Natronorubrum tibetense GA33: one gene and its partners. The protein of the gene in region 3 binds, or shares a complex with, the protein of the main gene of each other region. Links are inferred from orthologs where the notes say so. Each region holds a gene or a part of one and is shown on either strand. Other genes may lie near its edges. The genes, in order: NATTI_RS0104925, NATTI_RS0114305 and NATTI_RS0111155.

Region 1 (5,315 bases), 1.2 Mb from region 3 along the record:
AGTCGACGAGCATCTTGTCCATACCGCGGGGTCCGAGCGTCGTCCGTACGGCTTCGGCAACCGCCTTGCCGGCCATAATGTTCGACGACTGGGCGTCGCGACCCTGCGTTCGCTGGCTATCCTCGCTCATAATGAACATAGGCTGCCCGCCCATGCGTCGCTGTTGTGCCATAGTTGAATCCTCACTAACTATGTCGTCAGCACTTCTATATAAGTGTTCCGCTCCCGTCCCCACTCCGTCTGGCGATTGCACTGCCGGCAGCCGTCCGAATACCGCCTCTTGTGACTGTCACGGGGCCGGTAGGGAAATATGTCTCGACTGAAAAGAGTGCGCAAGGAATGCTGGAACTGGAACACGGATTTCGCATCGTCGACGTCTACGCAGGATTGGCGCCGGACGGGATGGCGGCGGAGTTCGGGGGACAGCCAGTCACTCCCGATCGACTCGAGCGGGAGATGCACCAGGCCGGAATCACCAGATCGATCGTCTTCCCGCCTGCCAGCGCGGAGACGAGCTACGTCGCGGCGAACAACGGCGTCGCCCGCCGCAGCGTCGACCGCCCGTTCGTCGCCGTCGCCCGGATAAACGGGACCGAGCGGGCGGGCACTTCCGTAACGGGACGGTTCCGAAACGCAATTAGCAGCCGTCAGGAGTTCCATACGACTCCCGAAGACGTCGAGAAGTACGCGTACGACGACCGCTTTCATGGTTTCGTCATCGATACCACCGCCGATGGCTACCCCGACGAGGACGTCCTCGCCACGCTCGAGAGCGTCGATCTCCCCGTCATCGTCCGCGGCGGGGTCGACGCCCCGCCCGAGACCCTCGCAGCGACGCTGCTCGGGCGCTCGTTCCCCGTTGTCGTCGCCCATTTTGGCGGCCACCCGCTCGAGCGCTCGCGCATGCACGAGATGGTGGATTTGCTCGACGCCTACGACGACTGTTACCTCGAGACGAGTTTCGTCCGGTACCGGGATCTGCTCGAGCGGGCGCTGCTCGAGCATCCCGATCGAGTGCTGTTCGGCAGCGGGGCCCCAGCCTGCCATCCCGACGTCGCGGTCATGGATATCCTCACACTCGACGTCTCCGAAGACAAGTTATGGCGAGCGTTCTCGAAAAACGCCTGTCGCGTGTTCGAAGGGCTTGCGCCGGACGGGGACGCGTGATCGGCCCTGCCGGTACCCGATCGCTTCTCTCTACTCTGCCCGGCGTCGAACCGTCGTCGACCGAAGAGTGTCACTCGATTCGAACGTTAATTTCACCGAAAGGTAGATGAACACTCGGGGCAATTCATTCTCGAGATCGTATGACTCAGTATTCGGCGGAGCGCTGTTCCGACTGTCACGGAAAGAAGATCGCCCGCACCGACGGCACCGTCTGGTGTCCGAACTGCGCGCTGTTTCGCCCACAGACGACGCGAGGATCGCAATCGTAATTGCCGAAAAGAGTCGGTTCGTAACCTGTCGACCTAGCCGATGTAGCGCAGATCGTCGTCCGTCGGGACGTCCATCTGCTGTTGTTGCTCCATCTCCTGGATCTTGCCGATGACGTCCTCCATCTCGTCGGCGCGCTCGTCTAAGGACTCGTACTCGAGGTCGAAGCCGAGTCGCTCCGCTAACACTTCGAGCACCGCACGAGCGCTTTTCGGATCGACCAGATAGCCGCTGGTCTCGCCCATCAAACAGGCGGCCTCGAAGCCGCGGCGCTCGCCCAGTCCGAGCATGAGCCCCGAGACGCCGACGATGCCGCCCGCGGGTTCGTCCTCGCGGAACTCGACGCCGACGTCCTCGAGCGATTCGAGCATCGACTCGTCGCTGACCGCGCCGACGACGGCGTACTCGTCGATGAGTTCGCCGGTCGGGACGCCGCCAAGGGCGTACACCTCGCCTGCGCCGAACTCCTCTGCGATATCGAGGAAGGCGTCGGTTAGCACGTAGTGTCCCTCGTTGGTCTGGGCCTGATGGTCGCCGGTCAGCAACAGGAGATCACGACCGTCGGGAACGGTGACGGCGTGGAGTTTCGCACAGGTGAGCTCCGAAACGCCGTCCTCGACGCTTACCTGCGGCGGGAACTCGTGGGAGTAGATCCGGCGTACGAGCGTACTGTCGCCCTCGAGTTCCTCGAGCAGGTGCTCGACGGCAAGACTTCCGACGTGACCGACACCCGGCAGCCCCTCGACGAGGACGGGGTCGTCCAGCTCGACCTCGGCGACTGCGTCGATCTCGAGTTCGTCCATACCCTATCAGCGATTGCGACGTTTAAGAGACCGTCGGTACTCGCCGTGTGGGTCGTTCGGATCGAACGGTGCAGGGGCGCTGTTCTCCGCGTCGGCACCGCACTCCGGACAGCTCGCAGAAAGCGTGTACACCGGGCGGTCGTGTGCGTCGCGCCACGCCGAACACACCCGGATATCCGACTTCATGCGTTACTCGTCGTCGGTTCGTCGCTCGCGGTGGTACTCGCCCTCGCCGTCCTCGGATTCGATCGCGGCGACCGCTCGTCGAGCGCTCTCCTCGAGCTGGGACTCGGCGGTCTTGTAGTTGGGCGCTTTCACCTTGATGCGGTACTCCGGAGCGCCGACGTAGCTGACCTCGAGGTCGACTTCGTCGGGCACCTCTCCGTTCCCTTCGGCGGCCTCGAGGGCATCGCGGATACCGTCGACGCCGCTTGGCGAGGCGTTCTCCAAGTCGACGTAGCCGGTGACGTTGACGTACGGCACCGAGACGTTCTCGCGGGCCGTCTCGACGAGCGAGTCGATCTCGTCGTCGGAGAGATCGGTGTCCTCGAGGGCCTCTTCGCCGTGGATCGCGGCCTGCTTGAAGCCGTCGTAGAGGCTTCCGTGGATGGCGATCAGTTCGTTGGCGACGGCGGTGTAGCTCTCGTCGTCGACGTCCTCGCCGAGGGCGATTCCCATCCAGTTGTCGGCCTTTTGCTCGTTCTTCCAGTCCTGGATCTTATCCGAGCGCTGGTGGTCGTTGACGTCTTTCAGCGAGAGGTCGATCTGCTGGGAGCTCTCGTCGATCTCGAGGACCTTGCAGACGACGATCTGGCCTTCACGGACGTGATCGCGGACGTTTTTGATCCAGCCGCTCGCGACCTCGGAGATGTGGATCAGGCCGCGTTTGTCCTGATACTCCTCGAGATCGACGAAGACACCGAAATCTTCGATCTCGTCGATCTTGCCGACGACCAGTTCGCCGGGATCGGGCCAGCCGCTGTACTTCATCGTGACTCGACTGTTTCTAAGATCTCGTGGTCGATCTCGGCTTTGCCACCCGTCGGTCGGGCGAGCGTCGTGCCACAAACGGCACAGGCGACCTCGCTCGAGGCTTTGCCGAAGACGGTCTGTTCGTTCTCGCAGTCACTGCATCGGACGCTGTAGAAATTTCCTGCCATTGTAATCACTCCTGGAACTCGAGTCGGCCGGCGCGCCATCCCTGTCGGAGGTGGGCCTTGCCGCAGTCGCTGCAGCGGTACTTGAGGTCGGTCTTCTTGGTGGGCTTTTCGCCGGCCGGCACCTTCGAGAAGCGACCGGAGTTACCGATCGACGAGGAGTTTCGCCGGGTACGGCGAGCGTCCCATTTCATCCCCGAGGAACGACCGGAACGGGCCTTCTCGACTTCGTGTTCGTGGTGTGCGTTGCAGTGCGGGCAGTACGTATTGAATCGGCGTGGCATCTGCATGGTTATCTCACTTGGCGTGGGCTAAGACAGCGCCGTTTAAAACCCGTTTGGTTCGTCGCCGTCGGCCGATCGGATGGCGTATTCGTTCGCGAGGAATCGAAGTGCGGTCGATGCTTTGGCTACACGGTTGACTTTCGTGTGGGCGGTCGACCGCCGGACGGATACTCCGAAGGGCTTAATCCACCGTCACGAGTAGGCTGGCGTATGAAGCAGGTCATCATCCACGGCGATCCCGGGATCCGGAAGGGGGCCATCATCGACTACGACGGGTCGGAGCTGGTCTGTTTCGGGATCAACCGAAACGGAGAGTGGCACGGCCCAGAACAGGTCCAGCTGTGGTGTACGGTCGGCACCGAAGACGAGTACGAAGACTACGAGAAACGAAACTACACGCCTCACTTTCTCGACGTGGACCGCGTCGACGCCGAGGATGTCGATGTCGTTCGTCCGAAAGCCGACCTCGCGATCTGACTCGAGGAGCAAGCTGTTCAGCGGGCTGGTTTTCGAATCGTCTCGAGTCTCACCCCGATCGGAGCGTTTCCGGGTCGAACTCGCTGTCTCGTTCGCTGCGGTGTGTCTCGCTGCGTCTCGCTCGAGATTTACCAGTCGATGCTTAATTCTTTTTTCTTCGCGCGTGCCCGCGAGTTCCGGAGTTTACGCCTGAATCATAACACCGATACCGATGCCGGAGCCACTGAACATACGCTCGCATGCACGCTCGCTGGAGACGACGGGCGATCGACCGACGGTGCGTACGATGAGTGGATCGCTATCAGAGGCCATCCGGACGCGCTTTCGTGCGCTGTGCTCGACCGCACGGTTTAGCCAGTTCGCCGGTGTCGGGATCGTTGGCGCGGCCGTCGACAACCTCGTCCTCGTCTTGCTCGTCGAACTGACCAGCCTCGGGCCCGTGGGCGCGAAGATAATTTCTTGGGAGCTATCGATCGTGGTCATCTTCGCGGTCAACGAACGGTGGACCTTCTCGGAGTACGGCGCGATGACGCCTCGAGCCCTCGGAAAGCGGTTCGCTCGCTCGAACGCGGTTCGGTTCGCCGGCTTCCTGGTGACGCTGTCGGTGCTTGCAGTTTTGACCATCGGGTTCGGCATCTGGTATCTGGCGGCAAACCTGATCGGAGTCGCGATCGGATTCTTCGTCAATTACACCTGTGAGAGCCTCTACACGTGGAAGGTCCATCAGGACTAACGGTAGAAACCCGCATACGGCGTCCGAATCACAACCCTTATCTGGTGGACTCGGTTATGATGTGATAGCGGGATGGGATAGCCAGGAGATTCCGGCGGGCTCATAACCCGCAGACCGGTAGTTCAAATCTACCTCCCGCTATACTTTTGCTGCGAGCAAATTCGCGAGCAGCAAGTATAGCACGGTGGGAGTTTGGACCAGACGGCACCCGAGTGTAGCGAGGGTGACGGCGTGGTTCAAATCTACCTCCCGCTACTTTTCGACGCGAACAATAACGAAGAACGGAGTGATGAGTGACGTGAGCGTCGAAAATGGTTTAGAGTAGATTTGAAGTAGACGACGAGGGAGCGAAGCGACCGAAGTCGGCGTGGTTCAAATCGACCTCCCGCTATGTTTTCGCGCGAACAAATTCGTGAGCGCCATCCAT
Region 2 (5,113 bases), 630 kb from region 3 along the record:
CATCTCTCGGACGGCCGACCGGATCGCCTCGCTCCGGTTCGGGAACTCGCCCGAGTCGACCAACTGCTCTACCTCGTCGATCTGCTGCTTCGGAATTCGCAGTGTCACACGCTCCATAGTTGTATTCCCTTTGGGGTAAGACGGCGCGCGCCCCTGTCAGACGCGGCGTGTCTTACACGGAGTTGCCCGACATCGGGCGTTTTTCGGCGTTTGCCGACCGTTGTAAGACGACCGTCTTACGCGAATAAGTGAAATACTGGCATAGACAATAAAGCTTTCGTCGGACACGACTTTCTGTGTCTTACACGGGTCGTTATGTATGACTGTCTTGGCCGAGGACGTCTGCGGCCGGCGTTCGACGCCCACAGCCCGGACAGAACGCCCAGTCCGACCGAATTTCGTCGCCGCAGTCACAGAACAGTCGTCGCGAGGTCTTCTCGCCGCAGTTCGGACAGTAAACGTGGTCGTCGTCGACGTGTTCTCCACACTGGTCGCAGTGACTAGTCGGATCGTCCTCGAGCGACTGCGGCTCGTCGGCGTCCTCACGAGCGGGCCGTTTGGCCCCGTCGCCGTGAACGGCGTGGCCGTCTCCGCGCGCGTGTGCATCAGTCTGGACCCGCTGGTCGTCTCGAGCCGACCGCTCCGGAATCGGGCGGTCGTCCTCGAGTGAGACACTGATCGTGACGTCGCCCGTATTTCGTCCGCGCGTACGGGACTCCCGCAGTCGGCTCTCGTCGAGTCCGTACTCGTGGAGCCGATCCGCGAGCAGTTCGTCGACACGCGTTCGGATCAGGTCGTCGATGGCACCGGTTGACTCCGGCTCACCAATCGACGCACGCCCCGCACCTCGGTCGGCCCCCGTGGAGCCGTCGAGGTACGCTCGCAGCGCCTCACGCATCGCTTCGCTCTTCGATACGTCGAGGCGCTCGAGTTGCTCGACGAGGTCATCGTCGGCGCGGAACGTGATCTTGCTCATGTCCGAGATATACGTGGTATTGTAACTCTATCCATATCAATCATTCTACCGTATGCCAGCCGTCACACGCCTCCCGTCGCCGAGAATAACAACCCTTATGTTATCCAGAGCGGCTACGTTGAAATGCGACCGCCCTTAGCTCAGACTGGTAGAGCAGTCGACTGTAGATCGACTTGCCCCCCGTTCAAATCGGGGAGGGCGGATTTCTCCTGCGAACGACGTGAGCAGTGAGAAACCTATCCTGAGCCGATTTGAACACGGAAGTCGCAGCCGCCGAGCGAAGCGAGGCGGATCGTCTTCCAACTGTTCAAATCGGGGAGAAACAGCGTTCGAGCGGCCGTTCAAACGAAAGAGTTCTCGAGCCCCACTGCTGTGAGACACTCGTCTTACAGACCGATCTGCCGACTCGCCCGCCGGATCACTCGTCAGTTACGTCGTCCTTGAGGCCGAGAGCCGAGACCGACTTGTCGACGGGCGTAAACTCCAGGCTCCCGCACTGACAGCCGTCGCGTCTGCCGATGGGGCGGAAATCGTCCTCGGCGATCTCGAGAGCGGCATAGAGGGCACCGCATTCCTTACACATGGCGATACTCCGTCGGTTCTCGTCGCCGTCTGCCATAGCGTGGTGTCGAGTATCGAGAGATCACTCAAGAGTGTACTCGGAGGATGCAGGCGACAACACTCCTGTTACGAGTAGTGTGACAACACCCCGATGATGTCTCACGTGGGTGTGTTCGAACACAGGCGATCGCTGGCCGGCCGCTTTTCCGTCGGCCGCAGATACCACCGGTATGAGCAACGAGGGTCCGAGCCGCGACCGCGCACAGGATCGCGCCGAACAGCGCAAGTCCGAGCGGGCCGACGAGACCGAGTCGATCCTCGACGATGTCGAACGCCACCTCGGCGACCTCGAGTATCCCACCACGAGCGAGGAGATCGCCGCGGAGTACGGAAACGAACCGATCGACATGCCCAACGAGACGGAGTCGCTGGGGAGCGTCTTCGATCGGCTGGCGGGCGAGCAGTACGACACTCCCGAGGAACTCCGGGAGGCAGTCTACGGCGAGATCACCGGCCAGGCGGGGAGTCCGAACGAGGCCAACACCGAGCGAGATCTCACCGGTCTGGACGAGGAGAGTACGGGATCGATCGGCGAGAGCGGCGGCGACTCGCTCTGAGCCGGTGAGCTATAGTAGCCACTGCAAGTCATTGCATACCTGATCGCCAGACGGTTCGGCGATCAGTATGTAAATCGTTGCAGTTGTTACTATACAGGGTCTCGAGCGACGCCACGCCCGCCCCCGATCGTGATAGCAGAACCGATTTACGTCAGCGTCGTCTGTTCTCGAGTATGGATTACGAAGCGAGTCTCGACCGAGCGATGGACGATGTTCCGGACATCGGCGGCGACGAGGAACGACTGCAGATTCCGGACGCCGAGGCCCAGAAAGACGGCGCATTTACGCGCTTTACGAACCTCGGAGAGATCGCCGACGTGCTCTCGCGCGAGGACGAACACCTGCACCGATTCATCCAGCGAGAGATGGGGACCAGCGGTAAGTTCGAGGAGGGCCGCGGCCGGTACAACGGGACGTTCTCCGAGCAGGACTTCGATGTCGCCGTCGAGGCCTACATCGACGAGTACGTGCTCTGTTCGGAGTGTGGCCTGCCGGACACCCGTCTCGTCCGCGAGGATCGGACGCCGATGTTGCGCTGTGACGCCTGTGGTGCGTTCCGTCCCGTCACCAAGCGCTCGACGAGCAGCCAACAACAGCAGCAGGCCGACGCCGTCGAGGAGGGCAAGACCTACACCGTCGAGATCACCGGCACCGGCCGCAAGGGCGACGGTGTCGCCGAGAAAGGCAAGTACACCATCTTCGTCCCCGGCGCCGAGGAGGGCGACGTCGTCGAAATCTACATCAAGAACATCTCCGGCAACCTCGCGTTCTCTCGTCTCGCCTGATCGATCGGACGAGTCGGTTTCGATCGGTTACGCCGACGGATTTTCTGGGGTTCGCTCGTTTCCTGAGCGGCGGCTTCCGTCTGGAGGAGCTGTACGACTTTTTCATGCCCGATTCGGTATCGCTCGATTACGTCGCGTTCCCCGAGCTCCGAAAGGAGTCGGCTGGTCGTCCTCGACGATCAGCCGTACTCGTCGGTGAACCGGCACTGTTTGACCCGGCCACCGTGTTCGGTTACCACCGCGCGAACGCACGCTGCAGGCAAGAGGCGGTACTCGAGGATCTCACCGCGGCTCGTGGGTCCCGTCTCGGGATCGATGACGCTGCCCGATGTCGATCGATCCGTCGCTCGGTGACGTGTGCCGGGCGTCGATTCGCCGTCAACGGTCCGTTCGGTGTGCGCTCCGCTCTCGGTTGCGGGGTCCAACGATCCGATCGCCTCGAGTCCGCGCCGAACGAGATGACGGAGTCTGTCGACCAGGATGAAGGGTGGTCGTCGATGGCCCACGGTGGCTGAACGAGGCCATTGAGGATTGACAGAGATATTCACAGCACCATCCAATAGCGATGGCAGGCGGCACACGGTGGATCGCGAAATTAAAGAGAGCTTGTGCTAGTCACACGTACGTGGGAGTATCGTTCGACCTCTTCGGGACGCTCGTGACCGCCGACAGACCGACCGACCCGGCCGCAGCCGTCGCGACCGAACTCGAGAAGCGAGATGTCGATGTGCCGGACGACTGGGCTGACGCCTACGCCGAGCCACACGTCGACGCGCCCGAGGGTGCGGAGGTGCCGTTGCCCGCTCACGTCTCGCACGCGCTCGCGAGCCGCGGGGTCAGCTACGAGCACAACGCGGTTCGACGGGCGATCGTTGCCGCGTTCGATCCCGACGTCGAGACCAGAACCGGTGCCAGAGGGGCCGTCGACGCCGCCAGCGAGCGAGGTCCCGTCGCGATCTGCTCGAACTGCAGCGTCCCGGAACTGGTCGGTCGGACGCTCGTCCGATCCGCGTTTGACCGCGACGAGTTCGACGCCATCGTGACGAGCGTCGGCTGTGGCTGGCGCAAACCCGCCGCCGAAATCTTCGAACTCACCGCCGCCGAGCTCGATGTCGACCCCGACCAACTCGTCCACGTCGGCGACGATTCTCGGACCGACGGCGGAATCGAGGCAGTCGGCGGGACCGCGCTGTTGCTCGAGGAACATCCACTCGAGACGATCCCCTCGAAGCTGGCGGTGCCCTCGGAGTCAGAGGAGTCATGACCGCGCGACTGGACGGGGACGGTGTGAGCGGAGCGCGCCACCTCGCCGAGCCCCGGGAGGGACGACCGTGATACTGACGACGATCGCGCTGTTCGGACTGGCGTTCAGCCTGGACCTGTTGATCGGCGAGCCCCCGAACGCGCTCCATCCGGTGGCATGGTTCGGCCGTCTGGTCGACACGCTCGACAGGGAGTGGGCCGATACCGACGGTGGCCAGCGACTGGCTGGTGTCGGGATCGCCCTTTTTGCACCGTTGATTCCGGCCGTTGTCGCGGGTGGATCCGTCGTCCTGGCGAGTGCAGCGTCTCCGCTCGCGGGTGCGATCGTCGCCGGCCTCGTGCTCTTTCTGACCACGAGCCTGCGCTCGCTGCTCGAGTTGACGCAGACGGTCGTGGCCGCAACCGACGTCGGTGACGAGTTCCGTACCGGTGGGAGCGACGTGGCCGGCACCGACGGACGGGCTGCCGACACTGACGAACGGACTGCTGACACTGACGGACGGGCTGCCGACACCGACGGAACGACTGACGTTACCGACGACGGCCTCGAGACGGCCCGCGATCGGGTCCGCGGCCTCGTCGGTCGTGATACCTCGACGCTCTCGCCTGCTGAAATCCGCAGTGCAGCCGTCGAGAGTGTCGGCGAGAATCTTGCAGACGGCCTGGTCGCAACGTTGCTTCCGTTCGCTCTGCTTGCCCCGGTTTCGCTGCCGGCGGCCGCGGCGGCCGCGGCGTGGGTCAAGGGCGTCAACACGTTGGACTCGATGCTCGGCTACCCCTCGAAACCCCACGGCACCGCCAGCGCGCGACTCGACGATCTCGTGATGTGGCTCCCCGCCCGAATCACCGCGATCGCGATCGCCGTCGCCGGAGCCGACCCGTTCGCGGTGCTTCGCGCACGCGAGTGGGCG
Region 3 (5,263 bases):
TCCGGCATCACGCAATACAAGGACCGACGAGACGATCTCGAGGCGGCCGTAGCAGAGCCAACCGACGCTGTCTCCCGACTCTCGCCGCATCTGGCCGGCGGGACGATCGGCATCCGGGAGGTCTGGGCGGCCGTCACCGACGTCTTCGAGTCGGTCGACGGCCGCGAGCGACGGAACGTCGAAAAATACGGCTCCGAACTCTCCTGGCGAGAGTGGAACTACCTCCTCCTGTACGAATTCCCCGAGCTGGCGAGCGAGAACTACAACGACCCGCCGAACGAGATTGCGTGGCGCAACGATGACGCGGAGCTGGCGGCCTGGAAGCGCGGCGAAACAGGGTACCCGCTCGTCGACGCCGGAATGCGCCAGCTCGAGCGCGAGGGATACGTCCACAACCGGCCCCGACAGGTCGTCGCGAGCTTCCTGACGAAACACCTCCTGATCGACTGGCGGATCGGTGCTGCCCACTTCCGTGACCGACTCGTCGACCACGATCCGGCGACGAACGCCGGCAGCTGGCAATGGATCGCTTCCACGGGCACGGACTCCGTCGACGTTCGCATCTTCGATCCGGTCGCCCAACTCGCCAAGTACGACGACGAAGGCGCGTTCATCCGCGAGTACGTGCCGGAACTCGAGTCGGTGCCAGCCGACCAACTGATCGAGTGGCCGACGCTTCCTGCCGACGTTCGGGCCGACCTCGCGCCCGACTACCCGGACCCGATCGTGGATCGGAACGCGGCCTACGGCCGGGCTCAGCGCGTGTTCGAGGCGGCGCTCGGCAACGGCGGATAAGCCGTAAGAATCGGGACGCCGAAAATCAGTCGGTCAGTCGCCCTCGAGCAACGTCCAGAATCGCTCCGTATCGCCCTCGAAACGCTCGAGCAACGCGCGCATCTCGGTTCGGTGCTCGTCGCTCACTTTCACGTGGACCATCCCCTCGTCGGGCTGGCCGTAGACGACGCTCGCACCCTCAGGCGCGGCGACGATCGCGGGCAAGGCGACCAGATCCTCTTCACCGTCGACCAAAATGGTCGTCGGCTCGTCGCTCGTCATGGCCTCGCGAAGTGCCTCGATCATCTCGGCCGAGAGCTCCGCGGGCGGGTTTACGGCCTCGAGGCTGGTCGATTCGGTGACGGTCTCCCGGATCTCCTCGTCGACGGCCGATCGTTTGGTTCGTTCGTCGACCACCGCGACATCTGGCGCGCGGCCGGCCTGCAGGAAGTGATAGGTGACGACGTCGCCGACGGCGATCAACGGGCCGTCGACGGCCTCGAGCAGCACGTCGGCGTCGGTTTCGACCGGACCCATCGGCTCTTTGAGTTCGTGCCGAAGGTCGTCGGGGAGAACCAGTAGCTGGTCGCCGGTATCATCTGACTCCGGGCCGGTACCGGCGGACCCGGAGTCTGCGGTGTCGTCGCGAGTCACGGTTACCGAACTTTCAGCGCGTACGCGCCGGATTCGGTGACCTGCATCTCGGTCGCGATCTGACTCTCCTCGGGGTGGGCGATAACGACGTAGCCGGCCCAGTCCTCGGTCAGCGACGAGGAGTTACAGGCGTCGCAGGTCTCGTTGTCCGGTTCGTTGACCCGGTGGCACTCGCGACAGACGAGCCGATCCGATGCCATGGTTATTCACCCGCAGCCGCTTCTTGCTTCTCGTGGTCGTCCTCGAGCCAGCCGTGCTTGCCGAGCCCCGGCTGTTTGGCCGTCAGGCCGATCTTCGAGTCGCGCGGGTTGCGCTCGTCGATGCTCTTGGTGACGATCCGTGCGCGGACGGCGTCGTCGACGCCCAGCGTCCGATTAGATTCGTTCGAGGCGAGCTGCTGGTTCTCGCCGTCGTAGGCGAGGTACTCGTCGCTGATCTGGGAGACGTGGAGGAGTCCGTCGACGGGACCGATCCCGACGAAAGCACCGAACTCGACGACTTCGACGACGGTGCCGTCGACCACTTCCTGCATCTGTGGATCGAACGTGACGGCGTCGAACTCCGCTTCGTAGTAGACGCCCGGCCGGTTCGGCAACACCGTCCCTTCACCGATGTCGTGGACGTTGGTGACCGAGACGACGCTGCCGACCTGTTCGTCCATGCGTCCCTCGAGTTTGTCCTGCAGCAGTCGCTTCACGAGGTTCGGCGAGACGTCGCCGAGCTCCTCGGGCGGTACTTCTACCGTGTCCGTTAAGGTGACCCGCTTGTACATCTATGGTTGAGTGATCGCTAACTTGTTTCTCCCGCGTAATGCAATTACCGGTACGCTCGCCGCGAGTATCCGGTCGCCCAGCGGGCGGTCGTTCGTGACGACGTAGTCGACTCCTCCCTCGCGGGCGAGTTCGACCAGCGCGTCGTCGGCGTACGACGCCTCCGTGTCGACGACGAGACAGCGTTCGGTCGCCAGGTCGTGCCCGACGTTCGCGGCCGTTCCCTCGGTGCCGCCCTTCTCGGAGAGGCGGCGGAGTTCTTCGACGACGGCCTGTGGGATCGTCGGCTCGTAGGCGTCGACGAGTCGATCGAGTTCGTCGAACAACCGGACGTCGAGTTCGACCGGCATCATGAGGGCACTCGTATCGAGTGCGACCCGCGTCGGCGTGCTCATTCGTCTTCCGTCGGCGTTACTCCGTGAGCGTTCCGAGCCCGATCAGCCGCCAGCGCGCGCCGATGCGGCGGTTGATCGCGATCTTTGCCCCTGGTTCGGCGGCGACGGGTCGTTTGAGGTTGACCTCGCACTCACCCTCGCGAGCGCTGGTGACCGCGCCGACGGTCGTCGCCGTCCCGACGGTCATCATCAGGGGCTCGCCGGTGCTGATCTCGTCGACCGTCTCGCCGCTTTCCGCGCCGACGACGCGCTCGAGCAGGTCGACCTCCATCGTGAACTCCTGCCACGTCGGCGGGAGCGAGCCCGGCGGACCGGCCAGTCGGCCGGCCAGCGCGTCGCCTTTCGTCAGCGCCGGATCGAGTCCGGTACCGACGCCGAGTAAGCCGCCCGGGCTGACCGTGTCGACCGTCTCGCCGCCGGCTTGCAACGAGCGGATCGTCGTCTCGATCGGGACGTACTCGGTTTGGCCACCCTCTTCGACCTCGCGACCGGGCTTGATCTCGATCTCGTCGTCGACCGAGAGCTCGCCCTGCACCAGGCTGCCGCCGAGGACACCACCGGCGAGATCCTCGTAGGTCGTCCCCGGTTTGTTGATGTCGAAACTGCGGGCGACGTGCATCCGTGGGTCGGCGTTGGGATCCCGCTCCGGCGTCGGAATCTCCTCCTCGATCGCCTGAATCAGCAGGTCTATGTTGACCTCCTGGCCGGCCGAGACAGGAACGACTGGCGCGCCTTCGGCGACCGTCCCTTCGACGAACTCCTGGATCTGTTCGTAGTTGTCTCGAGCCGTCTCGCTATCGACGAGGTCGACCTTGTTCTGAGCGATGACGATGTTGTCGATGCCGATGATGTCGAGCGCCATCAGGTGCTCTTCGGTCTGGGGCTGGGGGACGGACTCGCTGGCGCTGACGACCAGGACGGCGCCGTCCATCAGCGATGCACCCGAGAGCATCGTCGCCATCAGGGTCTCGTGACCCGGGGCGTCGACGAACGACACGGTCCGAAGCGGCTCGCTTTCGGAGCCGTCCGGACACTCCTCCTCGACGGTGTAACATTCGGGTTCCTCGGCTCCCTCGCAGTGACGAAACGTCGCGTCCGCGTAGCCCAGCCTGATGGAGATCCCGCGTTTCATCTCCTCTGAGTGCTGGTCGGTCCAGGAGCCGCTGAGCGCCTGGACTAGCGTCGTCTTGCCGTGGTCGACGTGACCGACGAGCCCGATGTTCACCTCCGGTTGTTGAGTTCCTGCCATAAGACGGTAAGTAATCTTAGGTAGAGGTTCCGTCGTGCGCTTGATAAAGGTTGCGAGCTATACTCGCGCTCCGACCCCCGAATACGCAGCGAGAGAGTGTACCACACGGTGTCCGGATCTGCGTCTCGGTGTCCGAATCGTGGTACCTCTCAGCGGCCCGTCTCGAGGTCGTCGAACAACTCCCGGGCGCGGCGTTCGACCGCCGAGCGACTCTCTCAGGCCGGACCGAAAAATGACTCGAGCCCTACCGGAACGCGTTTTCACCGGGTGCGTCTCCCATACCACATGAACGTCGCGTTTGTCTGCGTCCAGCACGCTGAACGAAGTCAGATGGCTGCTGCCTTCGGCGAACGCGAACGCGCAAACCGGAATCTCGAGGATACGATCACCGTCGTAACCGGCGGTATACAGCCAGCCGAGCGGGTCCACGAAGAAGTCGTCAATGTCATGGCCGCGCGTGAGATCGACCTCGGGGATCGGACACCCCGTGAGATCACCCAGAAGGAACTGCAAGACTGCGAGTACGTCGTGACGATGGGCTGTTCGGCCGAGTGGGTCTGTCCGGCGACCTGGAGCGGCGAGAACCGCGACCGGGGCTCGAGGACCCACACGGAAGCGATCACGAGACGGTGCGCGAGGTCCGCGACGAGATCGAGACTCGAGTGTGCGAGTTGTTCGACGAACTCGAGTCGACGCGGAAGCCTACACCGTAAGCGCTCGCTTTCGGAGCGTGTTGGTACCGACCGCCCGGTTGTCAACAGCAGCCACCGTCCATCAACTAGGCTGACTGCTGACCGCTCCGACCGCTGTAACGGGCTAGCCGCGATCGGAGACGTCCAGCCCGCCGAGTGAAGGTTCCGCTCCATCCGAATCGTCCTCAGTGTCCCGTTCGTCCGCGTTCGTCGTCTCGGCGCTCGACGCGTCGCCGTCGACCGAGATGTCCGGGTCGGCCTCGGCTGATGTCCCGTCGGGATCAGTCGTCGAGTCGGTCCCGGCCTCGTTCTCGAGCCCGCCGTAGCTCGCCGGCGTCGAGAGATCGTCGGGATCGGGATCGTCAGGATCGATACCGGCGACGGCGGCCCGATTGACCGCTCCGACCCGGTTGGCGACCGACTCGACGAGGGCCTCGAACGGCTCCGAAGCATCGGTATCCCAACAGACGACCGGGGCGCCGTCATCGCTCCGGGTCCTGATTTCGGGGTTCATCGGAATCTCCTCGAGCAGCGGGACGCCGTACGTCTCGGCGACCTCTCGGCCGCCGCCGCTGCCGAACAGGGCGTGTTCGCCGCCGCAGTCAGGACAGTGGTACGCACTCATGTTCTCGGCGATTCCGAGGACGGGCGTGTCGTGGTTCCGGAACATCTCGATCCCCTTTCGGACGTCGTCGAGGGCGACGTCTTCGGGCGTCGTTACGACGACGG

What was found.
Region 1: the proteins of NATTI_RS0111155 (region 3) and NATTI_RS0104925 are in contact, whole or in part, in a crystal structure (PDB 3CW2), measured with the Saccharolobus solfataricus proteins. The link is inferred for Natronorubrum tibetense GA33 from one-to-one orthologs. Residues at the interface, in WP_009988771.1 of Saccharolobus solfataricus: Asp222, Lys225, Pro226, Gly227, Thr228, Gln229, Phe230, Asn231, Leu233, Lys234, Gly235, Leu259, Phe273, Thr274, Lys275, Tyr300, Leu301, Asp302, Pro303, Ser304, Leu305, Lys307; in WP_009989173.1 of Saccharolobus solfataricus: Val185, Arg186, Thr187, Asn188, Glu189, Pro190, Leu191, Gly192, Val193, Glu194, Ile196, Lys197, Ile200, Ser201, Leu204, Ile217, Lys218, Ile219, Tyr220, Thr221, Ile222, Gly223, Ala224, Pro225, Tyr227.
Region 2: the proteins of NATTI_RS0111155 (region 3) and NATTI_RS0114305 are in contact, whole or in part, in a crystal structure (PDB 2QMU), measured with the Saccharolobus solfataricus proteins. The link is inferred for Natronorubrum tibetense GA33 from one-to-one orthologs. Residues at the interface, in WP_009988771.1 of Saccharolobus solfataricus: Trp33, Pro65, Glu66, Gln148, Val151, Asp152, Val154, Ser155, Lys156, Ala159, Leu160, Tyr163, Arg164, Lys167, Ile180, Ile181, Pro182, Val183, Ser184, Leu186, His187, Ile189, Asn190, Asp192, Ser193; in WP_231918336.1 of Saccharolobus solfataricus: Met1, Leu2, Arg4, Leu5, Tyr6, Lys8, Leu9, Pro10, Ile106, Lys108, Lys109, Glu110, Lys111.

What each region holds. Positions count from the first base shown.
Region 1 is NZ_KB913017.1:939,875-945,189, reverse strand. The notes cover bases 1,328-4,277. They hold NATTI_RS0104925 (translation initiation factor IF-2 subunit alpha), read right to left. Parts: upstream 3,228-4,277; coding sequence 2,427-3,227; downstream 1,328-2,426. Other genes in these bases: NATTI_RS0104910 (HAH_0734 family protein), read left to right, coding at 3,889-4,155; NATTI_RS0104915 (50S ribosomal protein L44e), read right to left, coding at 3,403-3,684; NATTI_RS0104920 (30S ribosomal protein S27e), read right to left, coding at 3,224-3,397; NATTI_RS0104930 (RNA-protein complex protein Nop10), read right to left, coding at 2,244-2,423; NATTI_RS0104935 (proteasome assembly chaperone family protein), read right to left, coding at 1,470-2,237. In the rest of the region: thsA (thermosome subunit alpha), read right to left, coding at 1-139; NATTI_RS0104945 (amidohydrolase family protein), read left to right, coding at 340-1,167; more of NATTI_RS27290, read left to right, coding at 1,308-1,327; NATTI_RS0104905 (GtrA family protein), read left to right, coding at 4,442-4,888. UniProt on the Methanocaldococcus jannaschii protein: eIF-2 functions in the early steps of protein synthesis by forming a ternary complex with GTP and initiator tRNA.
Region 2 is NZ_KB913017.1:2,747,736-2,752,848, forward strand. The notes cover bases 1,386-4,133. They hold NATTI_RS0114305 (translation initiation factor IF-2 subunit beta), read left to right. Parts: upstream 1,386-2,327; coding sequence 2,328-2,939; downstream 2,940-4,133. Other genes in these bases: NATTI_RS0114295 (hypothetical protein), read right to left, coding at 1,395-1,595; NATTI_RS0114300 (DUF5789 family protein), read left to right, coding at 1,768-2,154; NATTI_RS0114310 (hypothetical protein), read right to left, coding at 3,119-3,364; NATTI_RS0114315 (HAD family hydrolase), read left to right, coding at 3,565-4,133. Also shown: NATTI_RS0114280 (ribbon-helix-helix domain-containing protein), read right to left, coding at 1-117; NATTI_RS0114285 (double zinc ribbon domain-containing protein), read right to left, coding at 314-976; more of NATTI_RS0114315, read left to right, coding at 4,134-4,203; NATTI_RS0114320 (CobD/CbiB family cobalamin biosynthesis protein), read left to right, coding at 4,271-5,113. UniProt on the Methanocaldococcus jannaschii protein: eIF-2 functions in the early steps of protein synthesis by forming a ternary complex with GTP and initiator tRNA.
Region 3 is NZ_KB913017.1:2,121,590-2,126,852, reverse strand. Bases 1,727-4,624 are described here. They hold NATTI_RS0111155 (translation initiation factor IF-2 subunit gamma), read right to left. Parts: upstream 3,843-4,624; coding sequence 2,610-3,842; downstream 1,727-2,609. Other genes in these bases: NATTI_RS0111160 (PIN domain-containing protein), read right to left, coding at 2,201-2,593; NATTI_RS0111165 (DNA-directed RNA polymerase), read right to left, coding at 1,727-2,200. Outside these bases: NATTI_RS0111180 (cryptochrome/photolyase family protein), read left to right, coding at 1-795; NATTI_RS0111175 (GTP-dependent dephospho-CoA kinase family protein), read right to left, coding at 829-1,428; transcription elongation factor subunit Spt4, read right to left, coding at 1,431-1,628; more of NATTI_RS0111165, read right to left, coding at 1,631-1,726; NATTI_RS0111140 (Mrp/NBP35 family ATP-binding protein), read right to left, coding at 4,659-5,263. UniProt on the Methanocaldococcus jannaschii protein: eIF-2 functions in the early steps of protein synthesis by forming a ternary complex with GTP and initiator tRNA.